4 regions of the Lysinibacillus sp. FSL H8-0500 genome follow, and region 2 is predicted to be linked to each of the others. Evidence: riboswitches for the same ligand, from Rfam matches in the RefSeq annotation. Region 2 holds a riboswitch; each other region holds the start of a gene.
What was found. Region 2 has a riboswitch for S-adenosylmethionine ahead of MHB44_RS02385 (O-acetylhomoserine aminocarboxypropyltransferase/cysteine synthase family protein). Riboswitches for the same ligand answer to the same signal wherever they lie in the genome.
Positions count from the first base shown of each region.

Region 1: another riboswitch for S-adenosylmethionine. It lies ahead of MHB44_RS20225 (bifunctional homocysteine S-methyltransferase/methylenetetrahydrofolate reductase); the one in region 2 lies ahead of MHB44_RS02385 (O-acetylhomoserine aminocarboxypropyltransferase/cysteine synthase family protein).
Region 3: another riboswitch for S-adenosylmethionine. It lies ahead of MHB44_RS17805 (methionine ABC transporter ATP-binding protein); the one in region 2 lies ahead of MHB44_RS02385 (O-acetylhomoserine aminocarboxypropyltransferase/cysteine synthase family protein).
Region 4: another riboswitch for S-adenosylmethionine. It lies ahead of metK (methionine adenosyltransferase); the one in region 2 lies ahead of MHB44_RS02385 (O-acetylhomoserine aminocarboxypropyltransferase/cysteine synthase family protein).

Region 1 is NZ_CP150292.1:4,226,598-4,229,810, forward strand. It holds gene MHB44_RS20225 (bifunctional homocysteine S-methyltransferase/methylenetetrahydrofolate reductase) at 1-1,377, opposite strand, end outside; SAM riboswitch class I at 1,473-1,572, opposite strand; gene hemG (protoporphyrinogen oxidase) at 1,671-3,065, opposite strand.
Region 2 is NZ_CP150292.1:508,359-511,571, forward strand. It holds gene MHB44_RS02375 (DASS family sodium-coupled anion symporter) at 1-102, opposite strand, end outside; gene MHB44_RS02380 (glycerol-3-phosphate acyltransferase) at 502-1,134, opposite strand; SAM riboswitch class I at 1,290-1,403, shown strand; gene MHB44_RS02385 (O-acetylhomoserine aminocarboxypropyltransferase/cysteine synthase family protein) at 1,520-2,821, shown strand; gene MHB44_RS02390 (hypothetical protein) at 3,153-3,213, shown strand, end outside.
Region 3 is NZ_CP150292.1:3,724,847-3,728,059, reverse strand. It holds partial or broken gene tnpB (IS200/IS605 family element RNA-guided endonuclease TnpB) at 1-428, shown strand, start outside; gene MHB44_RS17815 (hypothetical protein) at 545-886, shown strand; gene MHB44_RS17810 (thioredoxin family protein) at 904-1,215, shown strand; SAM riboswitch class I at 1,272-1,375, shown strand; gene MHB44_RS17805 (methionine ABC transporter ATP-binding protein) at 1,460-2,488, shown strand; gene MHB44_RS17800 (methionine ABC transporter permease) at 2,478-3,146, shown strand; gene MHB44_RS17795 (MetQ/NlpA family ABC transporter substrate-binding protein) at 3,213-3,213, shown strand, end outside.
Region 4 is NZ_CP150292.1:3,570,189-3,573,401, forward strand. It holds gene MHB44_RS16905 (gamma carbonic anhydrase family protein) at 86-598, shown strand; gene metK (methionine adenosyltransferase) at 787-1,983, opposite strand; SAM riboswitch class I at 2,242-2,360, opposite strand; gene pckA (phosphoenolpyruvate carboxykinase (ATP)) at 2,805-3,213, shown strand, end outside.

The sequences.
Region 1 (3,213 bases), 1.1 Mb from region 2:
ATTCGCCTTTTTACGCAGCGGTTTACCCGAGAATGAAACACCTTCATTTAACTGCTTGATTAATTGTATTAATTCCATGGAGGATACATCATAAACACTTGTTGCACCTGGGAAATCGCCCACCTTTGTAGGGTCGCCCGTCACAGCTAATACATCATGAATACCTAAAGCATTGAGCCCCATTAAATGCGACTGAAGACCAATTAAGTTACGATCTCGACAAGTGATATGTGTAAGGGGGCGCACACCGTATGTTTCCTTGAGTAATGCCCCCATCGCAATATTGCTAATACGTGGAGAGGCTAGTGAATTGTCTGCCATCATCACAACATCAGCACCTGCATTGTATAATTGCTTGGCTCCCTCAATAAAACCATCAATCTCTAAATGTCTAGGTGTATCCAGCTCTACAATAACAGAGCGTTCACGCTTAACCTTTTCATAAAGGGATTCATACTTTGCTGGCTCTGCTTCACGAACGATCTCAATTTTTGTTGGCTTTGCATGCTTCTCACTAACTGGTGATAGCTCTTCTAAATATTTCTTCGCTGCCGCAATATGTTTTGGCGTTGTGCCACAGCAGCCTCCGATTAAACGGACACCTTGGTCACGTAATGCGACAGCCGCTCGACCAAAATAATCAGCCTCTGATTCATAAACCACACGCCCATCCTCGAGATCAAGAAGAGAGGCATTTGGGTAAGCTGACATAAATGCCTTTTCAGGAAGCTCTACACCTTCAAATGCTTGTATTGTATGATGCGGACCTAGCCGACAGTTCACGCCCACAATATCAGCGCCTAATGTCTCTAGCTTATGCAATGCCTCGTTTAAAGAAATACCGTTTTGTAAAACACCAGGCTCATGCATTGATACCTGTGCAATAATCGGTACATCTGTTTTTGCTCGCAGCATTGTTAATGTCGCAGTTAATTCTTCAAAATCATAATAGGTTTCAAGTAAAAGACCATCTGGGTTCCCTGCTAGTAACACAGTTGCTTGCTCCTGAACAGCAGCTAATATTTCCTCTAATGTAGCATCACTTTTACGAATGCCACGAATACCACCAATTGTCCCTAATACAAACTGCCCTCCATCTGCTGCACGCTTTGCAATGGTGATCGCTGCTTCATTAAATTGCTGAACACGCGACTCTAAACCATAACGAGCTAATTTAATAGCATTTGCGCCATATGTATTCGTTTGAATCACATCAGCACCTGCTGCAATATATTCTCTATGAATCTTTTCAATTAGCTCAGGTTTCTGCACATTCATTTCCTCATGGCAATATTCCAAACCATAGCCATAAAGCACTGTCCCTATTGCACCATCTGCTGTCAATACATGTGTTTTTAATCTCTCAAGCAATCCCATAAAATAGCCTCTCTTCCTTCCTGTCTCTATACATAATAATAAAAAGCCCTCTTTCAATAAAAAAGAAGGCTTTAACGATTTGTCAATGTTGTTCCTTCTCATCTTCGACTCAATAGTCTTCTGGATTTAGCACCTGACATAAAGTTGGTTGCTGAAGCTTCATTGGGCCAGTCCCTCAGCTTCTCTCGATAAGAATTAAGTATGAATTTTTAAATAATTAAAAGAATCATATCGTTTACAGGCGAATGAGTCAAGACTATTTCACGCAACAAAGGAATTTTTCACTTAAAGTCTTAGAAATCGACTAATTTTTCTGCAAGCTCCACAGCAATTTTTTTGCCGTTTTGAATACAAGCACCAATCCCTACACCAAAATAAGAACAGCCTGCAATTGATAAATTTGGATAGCTCTTATCTAATTCCTGTAGCAGTCCCTGTAATGCTTCACGATGTGCCAAGTCATATTTAGGCATTTGATCAATCCATTTTGTCACATTGACAACAGTAGGCTTGTCCTCTATACCTAGGCTTTTTCGAACATCCTCTAGGGCAACTGCCGCCAATTCCTCATCTGTCATTGCACGTAACTGCTCATACGCTGGATTAATACTTTTATAAAAGAGTCGCACAAGTAATTTGCTATCTTTCGATGTATGCTTCCACTTACGGCTTGTCCAAGTTGCTGCATTACAGACTACATCAGAGTTATGTGACACAATATAGCCCGTTCCATCTGCTGGTAATCGAGCATCTGGTACATTAAAGCCTAAATAAATTGTAATTGCGGAAGCAGTTGTAAATTGGTCAAAATAATAATCCAAAGCTGTATCCTGTAAGACACCTTGGACAGCTTCGTTTGGCAGTGCTAAAACAGCATAATCCGCTACAATGCTTGTATTATTTGCTAAAGAAATCATATAGTGCTTTTCTTGCTTTTTAACACTGATCGTTGCAACACCCTTAATAATTTCCACATCTGTTAATGTTTGTTCTAATCGATTAATAAAGGAGGTCAAACCATTTTGAAACGATATAAACTTTTTATTTGCTGCCTGTGTAAATTGCTCACGATTTGCATCAAAGCCTTTAATAATACTGCCGTAATTATTTTTATAGTCAATTAAATACGGTAAGGTAGAGGCAATCGAAAGCTGGTATAAGTCGCCAGAATAAACGCCAGCCAGCACAGGGGCAATTTGATTGCGCACAAGCTCCTCCCCTAAATAGTAGGTTAAAAACTCGCCAATTGAGCTTTCTTTTGTAAAGCCCTTATTCGGTAATGTTAAGTCTTTTAGTGCTTCTTGTTTACCCTGCTCCGAAATAAGCGTACTTTGCTCAAGAGATGCAACGCTCATTGGTATACCAAATGTAGAATCTACAGGAATCGCATGAAGCTCATTATTTGTATAAATATAGGAAGTGCCTGTTTCGTTGTAAACTAATTGCTCTACAAAGTCTAGTTCCTGCACAAGCTCCATTACACCTTGATGACGAGCAACAATGGAATCAGCACCTGTTTCCATAATAAAGTCTTGTTCATAGGCTGAATGTAATTTACCGCCTAAATATGTATTTTTCTCTACAAGCACTAATCGTACATCTATATTTTTTTCCTTGACCTGACGCTGCAAATAATGCATTGTACATAATCCTGTAATGCCGCCACCTAATACAACAACTGTTTTCATCATAAACCGCCCCTATTTTTAGTTCTTCCTCTCTACAGTATAAACCTTTTTCAGTGAAAATTACGCTCAACCCTTTACAAAATTAGCAAAAGAGGTATATTGCAAATAATTTCGCAATATACCTCTTTCTATTGCGAAAGCGCAGCGA
Region 2 (3,213 bases):
GTTATTTGGTAAAAACGTAATAATAATTAGTAAGGCAAAGGCTAGCGCAATCCAGAGGGGCTTTAAATTACGTTTTGTAGCTTCTTGTTTCGGTGCTGACATATTTTCTCATCCTTTCTACACTATTATTCATAACATCGGTTAGTAAAATACTTTATTAAGATAGGAAATTGTCTATTTTATTGTAGAGTAATCAAGATGTAAAGTAGTTACTTTTTAGAGCATTAAGAGGATGATAAAGAGAAAATATATGGTCATACAAAAGACAAAATAACTATGCAATTCATGTCAGCCTATATATTTGTTATGTTACAGACTGCATAGAGGGAAATATTATAATTCTGATAAATATTTTTGTACAAAAATGTAGAGTATGTTTGTACGATTATGTATCTTATGGTTATTAAAAATAGGAGGATGGAATTTCCAATACCTCCATTAGTTAATATTGTACCCGTTTCAAGTAAATCCAATCATAATGGTTTGTTAAATTTCTGTATACTATTTCTTTTTCTTAAATGCTGAGATGACTTTAGGCTCTGTTCCTTTTGCTAATCGCTTTATATTTTCAATATGTAAAATAATAGCGAGGGTAAAAAGACAGAGTGCGATAATAGTAGGGCCGATTCCAGGAATCCACAAATAGGTTGCAGTACAAAAGACAAGATAAAACTCAAGTACCCCCACAATTAAATAGTTTGTGGCAAACGATAAAATAATAAATAATATAAGTGCAAATAAACCAATTTTCCAGTCAACAGCAAGTAAAATACCGATAATAGAAGCAGTGCCTTTGCCACCATTAAAGCCCATATAAAATGGGAAGTTATGACCTAAAATAACACCTGCCGCAATAATATATGTGAGAAGCCATCTTTGCTCCTCTGTTAAATATGTGATATCCCCCAAATATAGGTGTGCGCCAATAATGGCGATAACGCCTTTGCCAATATCAATAAGAGCAACTAAAACACCATATTTCCAGCCAAGAGAAAGTGTAGCATTGGAGGCACCAGCATTGCCATGACCAGCTTTTTTTAAGTCAACCCCCGATAAAATCTGTGCCACCTTAGAGCCATGAATACAGCCAATGAAATAGCCGACAATAACAATCATAATCACGGCTTTTACCATAAAAATACTCCCTTCAAATTTATTTCTAAAATAATGTATGTGTTCATATTACGAAAAAAAGCAGACTGAAGTTTCGGAAAAAATAAAATTTACAGGTTGACAGAAAAAAACTCTATGTTTATACTGTGTAACAACGATGGAAATTGAATCATATACTCTTATCGAGAGAGGCGGAGGGACAGGCCCTATGATGCCCAGCAACCAGTAAGTGTTACGCTTACTAAGGTGCTAATTCCTGCAGATTCTTACTCGAATCTGGCAGATAAGGGGAGGAAAACTTGCACCTGCAACCCTCTTCTTAGCTGAAGAGGGTTTTTGTTTTCTACAGAAAAATCCTCCTCATCTCCGGTACCATCGTAAAAAAATAACCATTTGGAGGTACACAATGACAGATTTTAAACCAGAAACATTATTGTTACATGGTGGTCAAGAGCCAGACCCTGTGACAGGTACTCGTACTGTTCCCATCTATCGTTCCACGGCTTTTGTTTTTAAAGACACTGCTCATGCGCAACGTCTTTTTGCCTTAGAGGAAGCAGGAAATATTTACACACGTATTACAAACCCTACTGTCGATGTTTTTGAAAAGCGTGTAGCTTTATTGGAGGGTGGAACAGCAGCAGTAGCACTTTCATCTGGTGCAGCAGCGATTGCCTTCTCCATTTTAAACCTAGCGGGAGCTGGCGATGAAATAGTAGCAGCTAGTTCTTTATATGGTGGTACTTATAATTTATTCGCAAATACATTACCAAACTATGGTATTAAAACAATTTTTGTAGATGAAACAAATCCAGAAAATTTCAATGCAGCGATTACTGATAAAACGAAGGCTGTTTTTGCTGAAGTCTACGGTAATCCAAGCTTAAAGGTTTTAGATATTGAAGCAGTTGCTAAAATTGCTCATGATAACAACTTGCCGTTAATTATTGATAGCACATTTGCTTCTCCTTATGGCTCTACACCAATTGACTTTGGTGCAGATATCGTTGTTCACTCAGCAACAAAATGGATTGGTGGCCATGGTACAACTTTAGGTGGTATTGTGGTAGACGCTGGGAAGTTTGACTGGACAAGTGGACGATTCCCAGGCTTTACGGAGCCAGATGCTTCTTATCACGGACTACGTTATGGCATTGACACAGCATCTGCTGCTTTTGCTACAAAGCTACGTGTACAATTACTACGCGATTTTGGCCCAACATTGAGCCCTGACGCTGCTTTTAATTTCCTACAAGGTTTAGAAACGCTTCATTTGCGTATTCCTAAACATAATGAAAATGCATTAGCAGTGGCTGAATATTTACGAAACCACCCATCTGTGGAGTATGTAAATTACAATGGTCTGGAGGATTTCCCTACTCATGATTTGGCAAAAAAATATTTAAGAAATGGCTTTGGGTCTGTGCTGACATTTGGCATTAAAGGTGGACGTGAAGCTGGGCGAAAGCTTATTGATAGTGTCAAGCTATTCTCACATGTAGCCAATGTAGGGGATGCCAAATCTTTAATTATCCATCCTGCATCAACTACACATCAACAACTCTCAGCAGAGGAATTGATCCAAGCTGGCGTAGCCGAATCGCTCATTCGCTTATCTATCGGTTTAGAGGCAGTGGAGGACATTATTGCTGATTTAGAACAAGCTATTGCACAGGCAACAGCAACTGAGCAAGCGATAGAAGCTTAACCTCAGGGAGATAAAGGATTATGGTGTAGCGTTTACGTATTTTCTCATTTGAAAGGCCTCATTTGGTAATACGTAAAACGTTGCTGCATCAGCTAACTACCTCATTTGGTAAATTATCAGAACTTTTTTAAAAATAATACCTAGTAATTTCATTTGAATTATTGACTTAATTAAAACCATGTTGTATACTAGGAAATAAGTTAAATGAACGAACAAGAATAATGGTGTCAGAAGTGCTCCCCCCACTTTTGAATAGATAAATAAAGAGGAGTAGTTACTATAGCTAGTAGCTGCTCCTTCCTAAAAACTGATGATAAAGGAGTGTTTTTAAATGGGTAATACTTATAGTGCACAAAACATCGCATCTTATTTTATTTATGAACTAAACGAAG
Region 3 (3,213 bases), 1.6 Mb from region 2:
AGGTGAAAGTCGCGCGCATTCATGAAAAAATAGCGCATGCAAGAACAGACTATTTGCAAAAAATCTCTACTGACATCATCAAAAACCACGATGTCATCGGTATCGAAGATTTGCAGGTGTCAAATCTGTTGAAGAACCATAAACTAGCGAAAGCAATTAGTGAAGCATCATGGTCGCAATTTAGAACGATGTTAGCGTACAAAGCAAAGTGGTATGGCAAACAGGTAGTGGCTGTATCTAAAACCTTTGCAAGTTCTCAATTATGTTCAGTTTGTGGCTACCAAAACAAAGACGTTAAGCATTTAAATCTTCGTGAATGGGATTGCCCTTCTTGTGGCACACATCATGATAGAGATAGGAACGCAGGACAAAATCTGAAAAACGAAGCGATAAGGCTTCTAACCGTAGGAACTACGGGGATAGCCTAATCCATAACTGGCGGTGACGCTGGTGTTCTTAGGAATCTCCCACTTCAATAACTAAGTGGGGGTAGTTCAATATATACTGACTTATAAGTGGGGATGTTTAAAATGGAGGTGGCGTAATGTTCCAGGGAAAATGCTTGATAGTAGAGGGGCGCTCAGATAAGCTTCAGATTAAGCCTATTTTGAAGGAGAATGTTACAATACTATGTACGAATGGTACAATTGGTGTGCATCAATTAGAAGAACTTCTTGATCCGTATGAGGGCTGTGAGCTTTTTACTTTTTTCGATGCAGATACTTCAGGTGATAAACTACGTGCATTAATGGACAGACATTATCCAGAGGCTGAGCATTTGCGTACAATGCCTACCTATAAGGAAGTGGAGACGACACCAAGAAAAGTGTTAGCAACAATTTTATTGCGCGCTCACTTCTCCATCCATAATGAATATATTTTGTAAGTAAGGTTGCGTGAATAATGGAAGAATGGTCAATAAAGCAGTGGGAAACGGCTATACAGTCGGGAGAGCAAGCTGCATTTTATTTATATACGCCGATTTGTGGCACGTGTGCAGTGGCTTCAAAAATGATGTCAATTGTTGAACAATTAGTACCACAACTACAATTAGGCCAAGCCAATATTAATTTTGTCGAGCAGATTGCCTATGAGCATCAAATTGAAAGTGTTCCCTGTTTGCTCGTCTGTAATGGCGGAAAAGTGACAAATAAAATATATGCTTTTCAATCCGTACCATTTTTATATGAATTGTTGAAAAAAGCAATTGACTGAACTTTGCCGGCATGGTAAAGTAACACATAGATTACAAAAACATTAAATATATCGAACTCTTATAAAGAGTGGCGGAGGGAAGTGCCCTATGAAGCCCGGCAACCATCACAGCGTGAAAAGGTGCCAAATCACCCAAAGATTTGTCTTTGAAAGATGAGAGAACGGTTAAACGTATAAGTACGGTAACCCCTTCTGCTTGTCTCTGAGTGAAGGGGTTTTCTATATGAGAAAAGGAGTATTGGCAATGATCCAGCTTCAAAATATTACGAAGAAATATAAAACAGCAAATGGTGAATTAACAGCAGTCAAAAACGTAGACCTCTCTATCGATAAAGGTGAAATTTTCGGTATTATCGGCTATAGTGGTGCTGGTAAAAGTACGATGATTCGCTTATTAAATGGATTAGAGAAACCAACAGCAGGAACAGTAATGGTGAACAATCAACAATTTTCATCCATTAAAGGGCAAAAACTTCGAGCTGCTCGACAAAAGGTAAGTATGATTTTCCAGCATTTCAATTTACTGTGGTCGAGAACTGTTGCCGAGAACATTGCTTTTCCTTTAGAAATCGCGGGTGTTTCCAAGGCTCAACGTGAAGCACGAGTGAAGGAATTGATAGCACTTGTTGGCTTAGAGGGACGTGATAAGGCCTATCCCTCACAGCTCTCTGGTGGACAGAAGCAGCGAGTAGGCATTGCACGTGCATTAGCCAATAATCCAGAGGTTTTACTATGTGATGAGGCAACCTCTGCGCTTGATCCTGAAACGACAGATGCGATTCTTGATTTACTTGTGGATATCAATGAACGCCTAGGCTTAACCATTGTGCTGATTACCCATGAAATGCATGTGATCCGCAAAATTTGTCATCGTGTAGCTGTTATGGAAGCGGGCGAAATTGTAGAACGTGGCGAGGTATTGCAAGTTTTCCAATCACCACAAGCAGCTATTACGAAAAAATTTGTAGCGCAAATTACAGATACAAAGGAAACGCTAGAGACCGTGGCACAAATCAAAGCCAATTATCCAACTGGCCAGCTTGTGAAGCTTATCTTTGTCGGTGAAAATACAGAACAGCCTGTTATTTCACATCTTATTAAACAATTTGATGTGGAAGTTAGCATTGTTCACGGTAATATTTCACAAACAAAGAATGGGGCATACGGTACATTAATTGTACAAGTTGACGGTTCACAGGCAAATGTCGCTGCAGCACTTAATTATTTAAATACAGTTGAAGTACAAACGGAGGTGATTGCACATGCTAAGTAATCTCTTTCCAAATGTAGACTGGGAAAATATGTGGGAGGCTACATATGAGACGCTGTATATGACAGCTATCTCAACGGTTGTAACATTTATTCTAGGATTAGTGATTGGAATCGTATTATTTTTAACAAGCCCCAATCAGCTCTGGGCCAATAAAATTGTCAACTTTTTAACCGGTTCCCTTGTAAATATTTTTCGCTCTATTCCATTTATTGTGTTAATTATTTTATTAATTCCATTTACAAAATTTTTACTTGGTACAATTCGAGGAGCCAATGCGGCATTACCAGCATTAATTATTGGGGCAGCCCCATTCTATGCACGTATGGTTTTAATAGCTTTACGTGAAATTGATAAAGGCGTGATTGAAGCGGCTCGCTCAATGGGTGCAAAGACATCGACAATTATTTGGAAGGTACTCATTCCTGAATCTTTGCCAGCATTAATTTCAGGTATTACCGTAACGGCTGTTGCACTTGTTGGCTATACAGCAATGGCAGGGATTATCGGGGCAGGAGGTCTAGGAAACTTAGCCTTCTTAGACGGCTTCCAACGAAATCGTACAGATGTGACATTAATGGCAACTATTTTGATATTAGTAGTTGTATTTGTGATTCAATGGATTGGTGATTTTATTACCGAAAAAATTGATAAACGCTAAAATGTAGAAGGTTATTCCGGTTTTTACCGCTAACATATTTTTACAAAATAAAAGGGAGTGTTATACA
Region 4 (3,213 bases), 1.8 Mb from region 2:
TGGTACTTTTTAATTTTATATTTTCATAAAGATGTGTATTTGATACGATAATACTACATCTATAGAAAGAAAAGAGGCGATTTTCATGATTTATCCATTTAAAGATAAAATGCCAAAGATCGATCCATCTGTTTTTATTGCTGATTACGCAACAATTACTGGTGATGTAACTATTGGTGCTGAGACAACCGTGTGGTTTAATACGGTCATTCGAGGCGATGTATCCCCTACTATTATTGGCAAACGCGTAAGCATCCAAGACTTATGCTGCTTACATCAAAGTCCAAAATATCCGTTAATTATTGAGGACGAGGTAACGGTAGGACATCAAGTGACTTTACATAGCTGTACAATTCGAAAAAATGCCTTAATTGGCATGGGCTCTATTATATTGGACGGAGCAGAGATTGGAGAGGGTGCATTTATTGGAGCAGGAAGCTTAGTGCCTCCTGGTAAAGTCATTCCTCCAAATAGCTTAGCATTAGGTCGTCCAGCAAAGGTTGTACGTGAATTAAATGCTGAAGATAAAGAGGATATGGAGCGCATCGTACGTGAATATGCTGAAAAGGGCCAATACTATAAATCCCTTCAAAAGTAAAAGTGTAAATACTGATTATCAAAAAATGGGTTAATGATTAAAATTAGGATGAAGTAGGTTAAACTCTTAAAAAGCGCGAGAAACCCAATGGTAACATTGGTTTCTTGCGCTTTTTTAAGCTAGTCCATTTTTCAATTATAGTATCTTACAATAACTTTATAATTACTTTATCGCTTTAGCTCAATAGTTTATAAACGTGCTTTTTCTCGCAGTGCATCGGCTTTATTTGTTTGCTCCCATGGTACCTGTAAATCTGTACGACCAAAGTGACCATATGCCGCAGTTTGCTTATAAATCGGACGACGAAGGTCAAGCATTTTAATAATACCTGCTGGACGTAAATCAAATAGCTCACGTACCCACTCCACAATCTCGCTTTCTGTTACTTTTCCTGTACCGAATGTATCAACAGCAATGGAAACAGGCTGAGCAACACCAATTGCATAAGCAAGCTGTACCTCAGCGCGCTCTGCTAAGCCTGCTGCTACGATATTCTTCGCTACATAACGAGCTGCATACGCTGCTGAACGGTCTACCTTTGTTGCATCCTTACCAGAGAATGCACCGCCACCATGACGCGCATAGCCACCGTATGTATCAACGATGATTTTACGTCCTGTTAAGCCAGCGTCTCCCTTAGGTCCACCGATCACGAAACGACCAGTTGGGTTGATGAAATATTTTGTGTTCGCATCTAATAACTGACTTGGTACAACTGGTGCAATAACAAATTCTTTTAAATCGGCTTGAATCTGCTCTAATGTTACCTCTTCATCATGCTGCGTTGAAATAACAATTGTGTCAACACGTACAGGTATATTATGCTCATCGTACTCTACTGTTACTTGTGTTTTACCATCAGGACGTAAATAAGCAAGCTCACCAGACTTACGCACCGCTGTTAAACGGCGTGCTAATTTATGTGCTAGGCTAATTGGTAAGGGCATTAGCTCTGGTGTTTCATTACATGCATAGCCAAACATTAAGCCTTGGTCACCTGCACCAATTGCTTCGATATCTGCATCTGTCATAGAGCCTTCACGTGCCTCTAATGCTTGGTCAACACCTTGTGCAATATCAGGTGATTGCTCACCTATCGCCACAAGCACTGCTAAGTTTTCTGCATCAAAGCCATATTTACCACGTGTATAGCCGATTTCTGCTACAGTATCACGAACAATACCTTTAATATCGACATACGTAGAAGTCGTAATTTCCCCTGCCACTAAGACTAAACCTGTTGTGACTGTTGTTTCACACGCTACACGTGCATTTGGATCTTCTGTTAAAATAGCATCTAAAATAGCATCCGAGATTTGGTCACAAATTTTATCTGGATGTCCCTCTGTTACACTTTCTGATGTAAACAATCGACGGTTTGTCATTTAGTTTTCCTCCTATTTACTTTTACAAAAGTATTGGTGTATGAATACGGTACTCATTACCCATGTCAAGTCCGCTCCGAAGGATTGAACTCTCAAGCCGTTACTGCTGCTTTTAACACGAGGGTTTCGAAAGATCCGTCATTATAATAAGGAAAGAACTATAGAGGCAGCCCTTTACATTGATTTTTAACAATAAAAAAAATCCTTTTCTCACGTTGTTTTACATGAGGAAAGGACTAATGACTACGCAACCTTTCACTCTTATCGTTCAAGGGTATGCCCCTTGCATCAGGTTGGCACCAACGCATGTCGTGAAATAGTTCATGCAGGTTGCCGGGTTTCACAGGGCCTGACCCTCCACCAGCTCGGGATAAGAGTATCCGTTCAATAACTCATGTTACTGAAAAGGTCGACTATTGTCAAATATTTTCTAATACGTGACTATTGTTTATTATTTTCCGCAATTACACAGTTCCACACTTCTGCATGTAATGTTTTTGACATAAAAAGAATATTATTATCATAAAACCCTTTAAATTTGGATGATGATGGAAATAAAAGCAAATTCAACCCTACAATATTTCTTACTCAGTGTGTTAACATATGTGTGACCCTATTTTCAAAATAAATTACAGTAGGATTGAATGAATTCTACTCGAAAAACATTATTTTTTGTCAGTTTATTGAAAAGTAATAAAAACTCGAAAATAATTTCTTAATTAGTATAGATTATTTAGGTAATTGTGTTATACTATTTTTGAAATTAAGAAAAAATCCCTCAGAATCAAGGGAATATTATAAAAAAGGATGGTATTTAATCGATGAATTCAGTAGAAATTGCAAATGAACTGAAGGAATTATTAAACGGTGGCAATGTTCAAGTTCAACTTTCAGTACCACAATTAGCAGAAAAGGCTACATCTCGTGGTGAAGCAATGTTAACGGTAGATGGCGCAGTTCGTGCAGAAACTGGCAAATACACTGGTCGTTCACCTAAAGATAAATATACAGTAGAAGAGGAAAGTACAAAAGATCAAATTGACTGGGGAAAAGTCAACCAACCAATTTCTTCTGAGGTGTTCGATAATTTATATGTGAAAGTCATCAAATATTTAAAAGAACGTGACGAATTATTTGTATTCAAGGGCTTTGCAGGTGCTGACAAAGATTCACAATTAAGTATTCAAGTTATCAATGAATATGCTTGGCACAATCTGTTCGCTCATCAAT